3 regions of the Ligilactobacillus sp. LYQ139 genome follow, and region 1 is predicted to be linked to each of the others. Evidence: predicted binding sites of a transcription regulator. Region 1 holds the regulator's gene; each other region holds the start of a gene.

The links. The regulator NrdR, encoded in region 1, represses ribonucleotide reductase genes. The targets are predictions, from matches to a motif close to ACACNATATATNGTGT.
Region 2: nrdD (anaerobic ribonucleoside-triphosphate reductase) is a predicted target of NrdR. The motif match lies at 1,621-1,636, and genes of this name have one in related genera.
Region 3: nrdH (glutaredoxin-like protein NrdH) is a predicted target of NrdR. The motif match lies at 2,314-2,329, and genes of this name have one in related genera.

The regions. Positions count from the first base shown of each region.
Region 1 is NZ_JBJFZW010000001.1:228,126-233,034, forward strand. Features, by position in the region: gene dnaI (primosomal protein DnaI) at 1-371, opposite strand, end outside; gene ACI3E1_RS01115 (DnaD domain protein) at 384-1,700, opposite strand; gene nrdR (transcriptional regulator NrdR) at 1,690-2,190, opposite strand; gene coaE (dephospho-CoA kinase) at 2,187-2,816, opposite strand; gene mutM (DNA-formamidopyrimidine glycosylase) at 2,817-3,650, opposite strand; gene polA (DNA polymerase I) at 3,662-4,909, opposite strand, start outside.
Region 2 is NZ_JBJFZW010000006.1:90,741-95,649, reverse strand. Features, by position in the region: gene ACI3E1_RS06575 (YfhO family protein) at 1-1,438, opposite strand, end outside; gene nrdD (anaerobic ribonucleoside-triphosphate reductase) at 1,724-3,901, shown strand; gene nrdG (anaerobic ribonucleoside-triphosphate reductase activating protein) at 3,894-4,469, shown strand; gene sufC (Fe-S cluster assembly ATPase SufC) at 4,482-4,909, shown strand, end outside.
Region 3 is NZ_JBJFZW010000006.1:77,866-82,774, forward strand. Features, by position in the region: gene dnaX (DNA polymerase III subunit gamma/tau) at 1-858, opposite strand, end outside; RNA gene ffs (signal recognition particle sRNA small type) at 948-1,034, opposite strand; gene tadA (tRNA adenosine(34) deaminase TadA) at 1,082-1,585, opposite strand; gene ACI3E1_RS06505 (class I SAM-dependent methyltransferase) at 1,585-2,187, opposite strand; gene nrdH (glutaredoxin-like protein NrdH) at 2,406-2,636, shown strand; gene nrdE (class 1b ribonucleoside-diphosphate reductase subunit alpha) at 2,759-4,909, shown strand, end outside.

The DNA.
Region 1 (4,909 bases):
GCGGCAATACTCTTAGGCATTCCATACAGCATCACCCGGTGTCGCCGGGCCCGTTCTGCACGCTGAGCCTGCAAACGGTCACTTGGAACGTATTGCACTTCAATTTGATGCTTACTAAGAACGAGGCGGGGAAGATAACCTGGCAAAGCAACTGGTTTCCCCACAGCAAGCGCCTTTTTCGTTTGAACAAATTCGTACAGTTTGCTCATCCCGCGATCAACCGTTTTCGGAGCAAGTTCATCCCGGTGCGCTTCTAAGAAACGGCGTACATCCTCATCCTTCAACGTTGTATCAATTAATTGCTGGTACCGCTGACGAAATTCTGGATGACTTTTAAAACGCCGGTTTAATTCATTTGCAATTGGCTCCATCTGGACCCCTCCTTACGACCGCAGCTGGTTAAGTAGTTCACGACGCTGCTTATCCAACGCTGCCTTGTCCTTCTTTTTCGGTGCTTGCTGGGAAGGATGCGCATTGTCCGATCGGGCCCACGCTGGCAGGTTTTCTTTTTGAACCAACCGGCGGGACCGCCGCTTGGAAGATTGTTTCTTCGCTTGTTTTTGCTGATTAAAGTGGCGCGCTTGCCAAATAGCTTTCGCTGGCGCATCAATCCGCTTGCTAGCCCAGTCAGCCGCAATTGCCTCAAACAATGGTGCCGGCAACATGTCATTTCCCTGATCGACCATAATGTAGTGAATCAAAATATTAACTACCGCTGGTGGTAATTTTTGGTACTTAACTACCCGCTCAAGTGTTTGCCGTTCCGACCGCGCAATAAAGGAATGATTTTGCTCCTTTAAAGTTGCCAAAAACTCCATCGGCGCATACATCTGAGCAGCCTGAACCAATTGTTGATCCGTAGCGGAAAGCTGATGGTCAGCGGTCGCCTTAATTGTGGTTGCCGGAGCTACAGGACTTGCCGGACGGGGGCCAGCATACTGCTCTGCCGCAAGGGCTTTTACTTGTTCAAAATTAACCCGGTTTGTTTCCAAATTAGTCGCCTGCTCAAGCAGCTCCTTCACCTGTAACTCGTCCAACCCATATAACGTTACCAGCGCGTCAATCCGCTGCTTATTTTGGGCCACCTGTTGCCGGTCAACGTAAGACCGCGCTAATAATTGATCAAGTTGCTGGTAATCAATTGCTGCTCCTAAAGTGTGGAGCTGATTTTCATCCCCAGCCTCCCGGGGAGCGTGCAACCGCTCCGAAGCAGGCATATCAAATACCTCCGTTAACTGAGCAGTTGTTTCTGTCCCCGCTGGCAGTGGTGGGTTAGGGACCCACTTTTCTAACAATCGATTAAATTCATCAGCTCCAATCCAACTCAGCAACAGCCCACTGAGAAGATCATCAGCAAAAAACTGAGCAGGCGTTACCGGGCGAAGAACCCGATAACTTAATATCCGGGTTTCATGTTCTGTCATCTGAAACGTTCGTAACAATCCTAGCGCCTCTAAACGACATCGGGCCGCAAATAAGTCTTGCGGCGCGACATTTCCGAGCGCGATTAAGAGTACACTGTGGCGGCGAGAAGATTCCTTCTGGGTCCCAGCTAATTGATGATACAATGCATTGGCAAGCGCTCCAATCAGGGGTAAGTAAAGGTCCCCCACTATTGCTAAATCGTCCGGCTGAAGGCGCGCAGGGATTTGAACGCGGTACGGTGTTCCCGCTGTCACATCACACTTCTTATTGATCATCCTTCTGCTCCTTTGCGGCCCGTTCTTTTCGCCGGGCTTCCCGCCCTAGCAGGTCATTAAGTTCCGCCGCAAATGACTGCATATCCTTAAATTCATGGTAAACACTGGCAAACCGAATGTACGCAACATCATCCACGTCAGCAAGAATTTCCATCACGTACTCGCCAATTTGTTGACTTGAAATTTCGTTACCATTAACCGCGTGTGCCCGCGCCTCAACCTTATCAACAATTGCAGTAATTTGCTTACTGCTAATCTGCCGTTTTTCAGTGGCACGCATAATTCCCCGCATCACCTTATCACGACTAAATTCCTGACGGGCGCCGTCCTTCTTAACCACCAACAACGGCGTGACCTCAATCCGTTCAAAAGTGGTAAACCGGTAACCGCATTTTTCACACTCCCGGCGGCGCCGGATTGCCCGCCCACTATCAGCCGGCCGGCTATCCACAACACGCGAGCTTTGTGATTGACAATTCGGGCACTTCATCTGCTTTCACCCCGTTTACTGGCTAATTCTTCCCAACCATTAGTTTGTAACCATTCTATCACCTGCCGCCGCGTTGCTTCAACTTCACCGTTATTATCAACCACGACCGTAGCAAAGCGCTGCCGCTCACTATCGCTAATCTGCGCGGCAATTCGTTGGCGAGCCGCCTGGACACTTAAATGGTCCCGTAAAATAAGCCGCTTCAACTGCGTTGGCGGCGTAACGCTCACCACCATAATTCCGTCACATAATTCACCGTAATGCTGTTCAATCAACAAGGGAGCATCCAACACAACCATCGCTTTTCGGTGCTTTTGTGCACTAACAAGTTGTGCCGTAATTTGCCGCCGGATAAGCGGTGCTATAATCGCATCCAAGCGCTGCCGGTCCTGCGGGTGTGCAAAAATAAGGTTTCCCAGACGAGCCCGGTCCAACTGACCGTTAGCGGTAACCATTTCCGCGCCAAACACCATTTTAATCCGTTCTAATCCCGAAGTTGCCGGAGCTACCACGTTCCGGGCCACCTGGTCAGCGTCAATCACAGGGATCCCTAGTTGCCGAAACAGCGCACTCACGGTGGATTTCCCACTTGCAATTCCGCCGGTTAAACCAAGAACGTAGGTCATCTAATTCACCCTCTTAACCTGACAGTGCGGACAAAAATGCGTTCCCCGTTGACCGACCTTAACCTTCTCAATCAATGTTTCACACCGATCACACGGCGTTCCCTGCCGCCCATAAACGTGCAGTTTAAGTTGAAACCCCCCCTCATGCTGGAAAGCATCCGTATATGACCGAATCGTTGTTCCCCCCGCATCAATCGCATGATCAATTTCCGTAATAATGTTATCGTGAAGTCGGCGTAATTCATCATCTGTCAACACTACACACTGCGTTTCCGGATGAATCTTACTTAACCACAGACATTCGTCAACGTAAATATTACCTAACCCGGTCACAACCGTCTGATCTAACAACGCCGGTTTGATCATCTTTTTCTTCTTTTTCATTCGGGGTATAAACTGGTCCACAGCAAACGTTTCAGAAAACGGCTCCATCCCTAGCTTTTTAATTCCGGGTAACGTCATCTCCTTCCCGGTAGCAACCAATTGCATCCGCCCAAATTTTCGCGAATCGTTATACCGGAGTTGTTGCCCATCATCCATGTGGAATAAAACGTGCGTATGCTTTTCAACCGGCGTTCCTTCCGCCTTCACGTAATACTTTCCTTCCATTCTGAGATGCGAGACAACCGTTTTATCTCCGCTAAACCGCAAAAGTAGATACTTTCCCCGTCGGTCAACCGTCATTAATTTTTTCCCCACCAGCTGACGTTTAAATTCTTCCACGTCACCAATAATCATCTTCGGGTAAAGTACGTCAACGTGCGTAATTGTCCGCCCAGCCGCTAAGGCATTAATCCCGCGCCGAACCGTTTCAACTTCTGGTAACTCTGGCATCTTGCTTCCTCCTATTTCTTAACGTCATACCACGTATCACCTACGGCACTCTCAACCTTTAACGGAACGTCAAGCGACACGGCCGCATCCATCACATGAGGAACAAATTTTCGTAATTGCGGAATTTCTTGACTTGGAGCCTCAAACAGCAGCTCATCATGAACCTGCATCAGCATCCGTGCCTGCAGGTGCTGCTTTCGTAACATCTTGTGCATATTAATCATTGCTACCTTGATAATATCCGCCGCACTCCCCTGGATTGGGCTGTTCATTGCCGTCCTTTCAGCAAAGGACCGCTGATTAAAGTTATGCGCTTTGATATCCGGAAGGTACCGCCGCCGGTGCAATAGTGTTTCCACGTACCCGTGTTTCCGGGCAAAGGCAACCGCTTGCTGCATATACTCATGCACCCCCGGAAACTCCGCAAAGTATGTTTCAATAAACTGCTTAGCCTGCCGCCGACTAATCCCGATGTTCTGCGCTAACCCGTAGTCACTAATTCCATAGACAATACCAAAGTTTACCGCCTTGGCCTGCCGGCGCATTTCCGGAGTAACATCTTCAGGACTATCAAGCCCGAAAATACGCATGGCTGTGTTAGCGTGAACGTCCAAGTCCTCCTTAAATGCCTGCTGCATATTTTTATCCCCTGAAATGTGGGCCAACACCCGTAATTCAATTTGAGAATAATCTGAAGAAAAGATCTGCCACCCCTTCTGGCTTGGAACAAAGGCCTGTCTGATAATCCGCCCATCACCACGGGCCGGAATATTTTGTAAATTCGGGTCAACCGACGAAAGGCGCCCCGTTGCCGTCAGCGTTTGGGTATAAATCGTGTGGGCCTTACTGTCATTTTGAAAAAGAACCTTCATCAGGCCATCAACATAAGTTGTTTTCAACTTATTCCACTGCCGGTATTCCAAAATATGATCAACGATGGGCGCCATTCCCCGCAGTTTTTCCAACACACTAACCGCAGTTGAATAGCCCGTCTTCGTCTTCTTGATTACCGGCAGGTTAAGCTTTTCAAACAAAATATGACCAAGCTGCTTGGGCGAGTTAATGTTAAATTCCTCACCAGCTTCCTGACAAATCTGCTGCTCAAGCGTTGCTACCCGCTCGGTAAAAGTACTTCCCAGTTCCGTCAGCCGTTGCTGATCAACCCGCACACCATCAATCTCCATTTGGGCTAACACCTGAGCAAGCGGTAACTCAATTTTTGTGTACAGGTGTTCTTGCTGATGCTTAGCGAGTGCGGT
Region 2 (4,909 bases), on a different contig from region 1:
AGCTGTTTTGTTCCAGGTTTTGGAAAGCTCCCAGGGGAAGCATTTCCTTGGAGTATCCTCCGTTGTATGGGGCCTCAAAGTAGACTGCGTTAAAGAGAACGTTGATGAGAACAATAGCAAGCAGCCAGTGCTGGGAGTGGTTTTGAGAATGCCGGTGAAGTAGCCATAAGGCTAGGAGGGTGACATACAAAAAGACCATCGGAATGAACAGCATTTCGTTATTTTCAAAGAGGTAGTCTAAAAAAATGATTCCTGTATAACCCACAGTAACAAGTGTAAAGAGTTTAAGAGTTGCCCTCGAAAGGTGTGGCAGGCGTTCGGTAAGAATAGCACACGCGAGCGCCACTGGTAGGCACAACATTAAGGTCCAGCGATTAGACGGGGACATAAAGGCGTTCATAAAGGCTGCAAAGCACGGGAGAAGCAGCATACCACCACTAATCAAAATACTGGTTGCAATTATCGGGTAGCGTTTAATGTGCCGAAGAACGTAGGTAATTCCAAAGAGGGCGATGCTGGCAAAGCCAAGTGCCGTCCAGAAGTAGAAATCCCGGTTGCCCCCGTTAATTAGCTGGGAAGGAAGTGCCAGGTAGTAGTACGGCGGGTATCCGTGCATTCCGTTAGCAAACGGACTGCCTGAACGGGTCGAGTTAAGGACTGCATGGAATTCGGGAACAAGGATGAAGCCTGCTAATAGCAGGCTAGTGATGGTTGCCCCCACCAGACGAGCAAGCACTACCAGGTAGTTTAATCGGAGGCGGTAGGTAATCAGCACTCGTAATCCAAGGTAAATAAATGCCCCAATGCCAAGCATGTAGGCAAAGTAGAAGTTACTAATGAGCATCCAAGTGAACGCGCCAATTAGAGGCCAGCAGCTTTTCCCCTGTAACACCCGTTCGATAGCTAGCAGTACAAGCGGAAAGATGATAAACGGTGTTGCAAAGAACGGTTGGGCGCAGTTGGCGTACAGTAAAAAGGCATTAAAGGTGTAAACGAGCGCCCCCGTAATAATTGCTGGGGTGTGAAGTAGCTTAAAGTGGCGGGCAAAGAAGCAGAAGGCAAGCCCGACACAGTATAGCCGTAAAATGATGATGAGATGGTAGGCAAATACGATCTTACTAACCGGAAAGAGGAGGGTAAGGTACGCGAAAATATCCCCAATATCGTAATAAGCAAAGATGGGGAATTTGGCCGCCCCTAACCCTAACTTCCATGACCACTGCGTATTGTGGAGGGGGTGGCAAATAAACTGGGCGAGTGTTTGGCGGTAGGCCTTTAACAATGGAAGATGTTGGTTGGCCCCGTCAATGTACCAGATAAATGAGTGCCCCGTGATGAGGTACGTGCCGTACACGAAGAGCGCGACGATAAGGAACGCCGCGGTGTATTTTAGGTATAGCCGGTGATGATTATTCTTTTGATCAAACGAAAACTGCATGGTAATTGCTCCTCTCTCCATTCTCTTGTATTTTACCGTAAAATGACGAGTTCGGCAGAAAGAACAGTTTTTAAAAAGAAACAGGGTGGTTTGGATAGTCAAAAATAAATTAACGCTTGGAAATTCTCCAAATAATTGGGGAAATGACTGGTATTAAGTTGGTGCGTTTGTTCATCCCTTTTATACAACATATAGTATTAATAAATTAATCATGTACAACATGTAGTGTTAAATGCTATGATGGGATTGTTGATTGGAATAGCAACAGCGAAAGGGGAAGAATCTATGCCACAACAATTTGTTAAGCGTGACGGAGCGGTCTATCCGTTCCGGGAATATAAAGTAGAGTTGGTTTTTACGGCACTAGGGGTTGAAGACCCCGAAAAGGTCGCAGCAGTGACGGCGACGCGATTAACCGGGGAAAGGGTGACTGCTCAACAGGTAGAAGATGCGGTTTTAGCAACTTGCGAGCGGCTGCACCTTATGGAAGCTCGTCGGCGGTATTTGGACTACAAGGAACACCGGGCGCAGGAGTTCGCAAAGCAGACTGATCCAACCGCGCGGTTAGAGCGCCTAGTGAAGGGCGATCCAACAATTATTCATGAAAATGCCAATAAGGATAGCACCGTTTTCAGTACCCGGCGGGATTTAACCGCCGGAACGGTGGGAAAAACGTTAGGGCTAACGATGATGCCGCCACACATTGCTCATGCCCACTTAAAGGGAGTTATTCACTTTCACGACCTGGACTATTCGCCACTTGAACCGTACAGTAACTGCTGTTTAATTGATTTTGAAACAATGTTTCGTGACGGATTTAAGATTGGGAATGCGGAGGTTGAGCAACCCAAGTCAATTCAAACTGCGGTCGCCCAAATCGTTCAAGTGATTGCCAGCGTTGCTAGTCAGCAGTATGGCGGATGTACGGTGGATCATATTGATACGTTGTTAGCACCATATGCAATGATGAATTACGCTAAGCATCAGCACACTGCACAAAAATATATTTCAGAAGAAAAATCCCAGGAGCAGTATGCCCGGGAACGGACCGTTAAGGATATTTATGATGCGATGCAGTCGCTTGAATATGAAATTAACACCTTGTTTACCACGAATGGGCAGACACCGTTTACCTCAGTAGGGTTCGGGTTAGGGACGTCATGGGCAAGCCGGGAGATTCAACGGGCCATTTTACAAGTGCGAATTGATGGACTCGGGAAAAACCACCGGACAGCCATCTTTCCGAAGCTTCTCTTTGCGATTAAGGATGGAGTTAACCACCGTCCGGAAGATCCTAACTATGATATTAAGCAGTTAGCGATTGAGTGTGCTATTAAACGAATGTATCCGGATATCCTTAATTATCCACCGATTGTGGCAATTACCGGTAATTTTAAGTCGCCGATGGGATGCCGGTCGTTTCTTCCAAAGTGGACGGATGAAAACGGTCAGGAGGTAAATGATGGCCGTGCCAATATGGGGGTGGTGACGTTGAACCTTCCCCGGATCGCCATGGAAGCCCACGGGAACCAGGAATTGTTTTGGACAATGCTAGAAGACCGACTACAACTTGCCCATGAGGCGCTCATGGTGCGGGTGAAGCGAATCCGCGATGATGCCCGGCCAGAAAACGCGCCGATTTTATACAAATATGGTGCGTTTGGAATGAAAGCCAAGGATGGGGAATCTGTTGATCGCTTTTATAATCACGACCGCGCGACGGTTTCGCTGGGATACATTGGACTATATGAAGTTGGGGCGGCCTTTTTCGGTCCTAACTGGGAACATGATAAAACGGCACATGCGTTTACCGTGCAGGTCGTACGCGTTCTCAACGAACACTGTAAGCGGTGGGCTAAGGAATCAGGATATCATTTTAGCGTGTATTCGACGCCGAGTGAGTCGTTAACTGACCGGTTTTGTCGGCTTGATACGCAACGTTTTGGGAAGGTGCGGGATATTACGGATAAAGAGTACTACACTAATAGCTTCCACTATGATGTCCGGAAGCATCCTAATCCGTTTGAAAAGTTGACATTTGAAATGGAGTACCCGCACTATGCAACGGCTGGATTTATCCACTATTGTGAATACCCGAACCTCCGGCAAAATCCCAAAGCCCTTGAAGCGGTGTGGGACTGGTCGTATGACAAAATTGGTTATTTGGGAACTAACACTCCGATTGATAAGTGCTATAAATGTGGGTTTGAGGGGGAATTTGCGGCGACCGCGCGGGGCTTCCAGTGCCCGGATTGTGGAAACCACGACCCGCAAACGTGTGATTGTGTTAAGCGGACGTGTGGGTACCTAGGAAATCCCCTCCAACGGCCAATGGTGCACGGACGGCATGAGGAAATTGCGGCCCGCGTCAAGCACCTTTCGCCAACGATGGCTCACGAAATGGCTAGCCATGCTCAAAGTAAGCAACGCGATGTAAAAAGAGGAGGAGTGACGGATGATTAACCGTAAACCGAATAACCCGCGGCCCCAGGAGTGGCTCGCAGATGATCTTAGCCAGATGAAAGTGGCGGACTATAAACCGTTTAACATGGTTGACGGTGAAGGAGTACGTTGCAGTTTATATGTGAGCGGGTGTAAGTTTATGTGCCCGGGATGCTACAACAAGGCGGCACAGAGTTTTAATTACGGGCAGCCCTACGACGAGGCCCTTGAGGAACAGATCATGACCGACCTTGCCGAACCGTACGTTCAGGGAATCACCTTTTTAGGAGGCGAACCATTTCTAAACACGCAAATTACGCTTCGGCTAGCACGGCTCATTCGCCAACGGTTTGGCCACGCCAAGGATATTTGGTCATGGACTGGGTATACCTGGGACGAGTTAATGCTGGAATCGGACGATAAGTTGGAATTGTTAGCGCTGCTGGACATTTTAGTTGACGGTCGTTTTCTAGAGGATGAAAAGGACCTCACGTTGCAGTTTCGAGGGAGTAGAAACCAGCGAATTATCGACGTGCCCGCTTCGCTTGCAACTGGTGAAGTGCATTTGTGGGCTGGTTTGAAGAAGTAGGGGGTAATCGGAATGACGACGTTAACGGTTGATAACCTAAAGGTAGCGGTAGATAAAAAACTTATCTTGCACGGGGTGTCACTGACGCTTCGTTCCGGGGAGGTTCACGCAATTATGGGACCAAACGGGACGGGGAAATCAACGCTGGCAGGAGCCATTATGGGTGATCCCCGTTATGAAGTGGTTGCCGGCGATATTCGCCTTGATGGAAAAAGCATTGTTGGATTACCCGTTGATGAACGGGCGCGCCTGGGAATTTTTATGGGAATGCAGCTCCCGGTTGCCGTTCCAGGAGTGACATTAAGCACGCTAATCCGGGCGGCACTTCGGGCAAAGGACGGGAAAGTTCAGTTACTAGATTATATGAAAAAATTAAAACAGGCATTGGCCCTCCTGGATATGCCTGCAGAGATGGCCAGTCGTGACCTTAACGTGGGATT
Region 3 (4,909 bases), on a different contig from region 1:
AAGAACGTCCTCAACCAACCGTTGGGCATCCTTACCCTCATCAAGTAACTTATGAATTAATGTCAGCGCAACCGCCGTTTCCCCGCCAATTACCGCGGCCACATAATCGTCCAAATCCTGTTGCGTAGCACTGCCCGTCACCATCAAGGCGTTTTCTAGGGTTACTTCGTTGTCCCCAAACGAGATAACTTGATCAAGGATGCTCAATGCGTCCCGCATCCCACCATCCGCCGCCTGGGCAATCACCTTCAGGGCAGCCGCGTCAGCAGTAATTTCCTTTTGCTCAAGGATCATCTTCATCCGCTCCAAAATCACCTGAGGCTTAATGCGGTGAAAATCAAACCGCTGGGTCCGGGAAATAATCGTCGCCGGAATCTTTTGGGGTTCCGTTGTTGCGAGGATAAAGACCACGTTCTCCGGGGGTTCCTCCAACGTTTTTAGCAGCGCATTAAACGCTCCGGTCGATAACATATGAACTTCGTCAATGATATATACCTTATAGTCAGCCTCTGTTGGTACATATTTAGCCTTATCCCGGATATCTCGAATTTCCTCAACTCCGTTATTAGAGGCCGCATCAATTTCGATTACATCGCTCAGCGTTCCGTTCGTAATCGCCTTACAAGTAATACACTCGTTACACGGCTCACCATCCTGCTGGTGATGACAGTTAATGGCCTTGGCAAAAATCTTAGCCGCGGATGTCTTCCCGGTTCCCCGGGGCCCGGTAAACAGGTATGCATGGGATGTTTGCTTGGTTGCCAGTGCATTCCGCAGTGTTTGGGTAACTAACTGCTGCCCGACTAGATCCGCAAACCGTTGGGGCCGCCATACCCGATAAAGTGCTTGGTAAGCCATGTTTTTCCTCCTTGCTCCGTTAATATAGAATATGTACGTTGAGGACAAAAATCTCCCGGTCCGAGGACGAACCGGGAGTTCTCATTCATATCAACTTAGGACACATGCTGAACCAAACTTAGTGCTGCTTCCTTCCGGACCTGACACGGTTCGTAAGGACAACATTGTCCTAAGGCCTTGCGGCAAAGTCTATGATACATGAAAACTCCCCAAAAAGCCAGTCTTAATCTTCCCGCTTCGCCCAGCGCCGAGCTAATCGCTGCTTCCGCCGCACTTCTTGGAAAAACTGCGTTAACCGAGCGGCACACTGCTCTTGCAGCACTCCCGGATATACCTCAGCTTGATGATTAAAACGGGAATCATTCAGCAAGTTCATCAGGGTGCCCGCCGCCCCTGCTTTCTTGTCTGACGCACCGTAGTAAACCCCCCGAATCCGGGAATTTATTATGGCTCCACAACACATCGGGCATGGCTCAAGGGTCACAAACAAATCACAATCAACCAGCCGCCAGCTGTCCAATGCCGCATTTGCCTCCTGAATTGCCATGATCTCAGCATGCATTGTCGCATCTTCACTGTGCTCACGGAGGTTATGGCCCCGACCGATAACCCGTCCATCCCGTACTACTACGCACCCAATCGGCACTTCCCCAATGGCAGCAGCTTTTTGGGCTTCATAGAGAGCTTCTTGCATGAACTTTGCCTGTTCATTTGCCATTAATGCCATTACCGCTCACTCCTTAACACGTAGTAGCCCTTTTGTTTCAAAACAACCTGGCAATTTCCAAACGTTGTTTCCATTAATTTCTTAGCTGACGGAGCTCCCTGTTTCTTCTGCAATACAACATATAACGCTCCCCCAGAAACAAGGTGATCAAATGCACCAGCCAAAATTTCATGAACAACCTTTTTCCCCGCCCGGACCGGCGGGTTAGTAACAACCAAATCGTAATCCGTTGCGGAAAGCATCGCATAACCATCCGACTGGCAAATCATTACGTTCTTCACATGATTTGCAGCGGCGTTCCGCCGGGCAAGCGCTAATGCCCGCTCGTTAACGTCACTCATTGTCACCCTGCTAGCAGGAAACCGCCGGGCAAGCGCAATCCCAAGCGGGCCATACCCACACCCTACATCGAGAACCTTACGGGGAGTAATCTCCGCTTGTTCGAGGGCCGTAAGTAAAGTACGACTACCATAATCAACGGTCCGCCGCGAGAACACCCCGCTATCAGTAATAAACCGTAAATTACTTCCTAATAAGGAAAACGAAAACGTCTGCTCATCATGTGCAGCCGTTGGTTGTGTTGAGTAGTAGTATTCCGTCACCTTCGGACACCCCGTCAGTAAATTTGATACTTTTATCATACGCTAAATCGCCCCCGTTAAGCAACAAAATCCAAGAATTATTCGCAGCCGTTATCCACCATATATCGGATTTTAATTGATTATTATCCACAATATCTTGTGTTCTAGCCTTGCTTTTTTCCGAAAACACGGTATACTAAGTTCACGTAAGTAAAAGAAGTGAAATGGTGATGATGATTATGAGCCTAACGGTATATACAAAAAACAACTGCATTCAGTGCAAAATGACCAAAAAATTTCTTAAGTCCCACGGTGTTTCCTTTGAGGAAAGAAATATTTCTGATCATCCAGAATACGTTGATTATCTTAAGGAACAGGGATTCCGAAGCGTCCCGGTCGTTGAACGTGATGCCGAACCCGTTGTTAACGGCTTTCGGCCAGACCTTCTCCAACAGGTCATTGCTGAATAATCACATAAGGCGTTTAAGATGCTACATTAAAAGCAAAGTTTAACTAATAAAGTGAACACGTTGTTGGTTCACTTTTTTTAAACTAGTAATTAACTAATAACCCAAAGAAAGTGGTGGAACCAGTGAGTTTATCTGCAATTGATCGCGACAAAGTAACGTATTACGACCTAAACAACCAGGTCAACATTCCCCTTAACGGAAAAATTCAACTTGAAAAGGATCATGATGCCCTCCAGGCGTTCCTTAAAGAAAACGTAGAACCCAACCTCAAACACTTTAATTCACTTGAAGAGCGGTTCGACTACCTTATAAAGAACGGTTACCTTGAAGAAACCTTCGTAAAGAAGTACAGCATGACTTTCATTAAGAAGTTATACGCCCAGCTTAATGCGGCTAACTTCCACTTCAAGTCATTTATGGCCGCCTACAAATTTTACAACCAGTACGCCATGAAGACGCTCGATAACGAGTATTACCTAGAAACAATTATTGATCGGATGGCAGCCAATGCTCTATACATGGCAAATGGCGATGAACAATTAGCCTGCGACCTTGCTGAAGAACTCGTTACCCAGCGGTACCAACCGGCTACCCCAACCTTTCTGAATGCTGGTCGGGCCCGGCGGGGGGAAATGGTTTCCTGCTTCCTTCTCCAAACCACCGATGACATGAATTCCATTGGGCGAACAATTAACTCCGCTTTAGAGCTTTCCCGAATTGGCGGCGGGGTGGGAATTTCCTTGAGTAATCTCCGGGGAGCTGGTGCGCCCATTAAAGGAATTGAAGGGGCCGCTTCCGGAGTAATTCCCGTAATGAAACTCCTTGAAGACAGCTTTTCCTACTCTAACCAATTGGGCCAACGGCAAGGTGCTGGAGTAGTTTACCTTAATGTTTTCCATCCTGACATCATGGCTTTCCTGGCAACAAAGAAAGAAAATGCCGACGAAAAGGTCCGGGTAAAGACTCTTTCTCTTGGGGTAGTCATTCCGGATAAATTCTACGAGTTAGCCGCAAAGGACGAGGACATGTACCTCTTCGATCCTTGGGGAGTTGAGCGAGCTTACGGCAAGCCGTTTGCCTACGTTGACATCACTAAGGAGTACGACAAGATGGTGGCTAATCCAGACATCCCTAAGAAGAAAATCCGTGCCCGGGAACTTGAAACCGAAATTAGTAAGCTCCAGCAGGAGTCTGGCTATCCGTACATCATGAACGTTGACGTGGCCAACCGGGCCAATCCGGTCAAGGGCAAGATCATCATGAGCAATCTGTGCTCAGAAATTATGCAGCCTCAAGAAATTTCCCGGATTAACAATAAGCAGGAATACACGGAAATGGGAACCGATGTTAGTTGTAACCTTGGATCCACCAACATTGTTAACCTAATGGCAAGCCCTGATTTCGGTAAGTCCGTTGAAACGATGGTTCGGGCGTTGACGTTTGTTACCGATAACGAAAACATTGACGTTGTTCCGTCCATCGATTACGGCAACAGCGTGGCCCACACAATCGGTCTGGGGGCAATGGGACTGCACGGCTACCTTGCCAAGAACCACATCTACTACGGTTCACCAGCAGCCATCGAGTTTACCAGCGTATACTTCATGCTGATCAACTACTGGACACTAGTTGCTTCCAATAAAATTGCCCGCGAACGGCAGGAGACGTTCAAAGACTTCGACCAAAGTCAGTACGCGGACGGCACTTACTTCGACAAATATCTTAGCCAGGACTGGGGTCCACAATCAGCGAAGGTTAAGGACCTCTTTAAGGGAATCTTTATTCCAACTAAGGACGATTGGGCTAAGTTAAAGGCGGTCGTAATGAAGGATGGGCTCTACCACCAAAATCGGATCGCCATCCCCCCAACGGGTTCTGTTTCATACGTTAACGACGCAACGGCAAGCCTTCAGCCAATCATTAATCTTGTAGAAGAACGCCAAGAAAACAAGACTGGAAAGGTATACTACCCGGCACCGTACCTTTCAAACGATACCCTTCCGTATTACCAGTCAGCCTACGACATTGATATGCGGAAAATGATTGACATGTATGCCGCTGCTCAGGAACACGTTGATCAGGGGATTAGCATGACGTTTTACATGCGCTCAACAATTCCGGAAGGACTATACCCGTGGAAAGATGGCCGTACCAACAAGATGACCACCCGGGACCTCAACATTCTCCGGAACTACGCCCACGCAAAGGGCTGCAAGTCCATCTACTACGTTCGGACATTTACCGATGATAACGGTGAGGTTAGTGTTAATGAA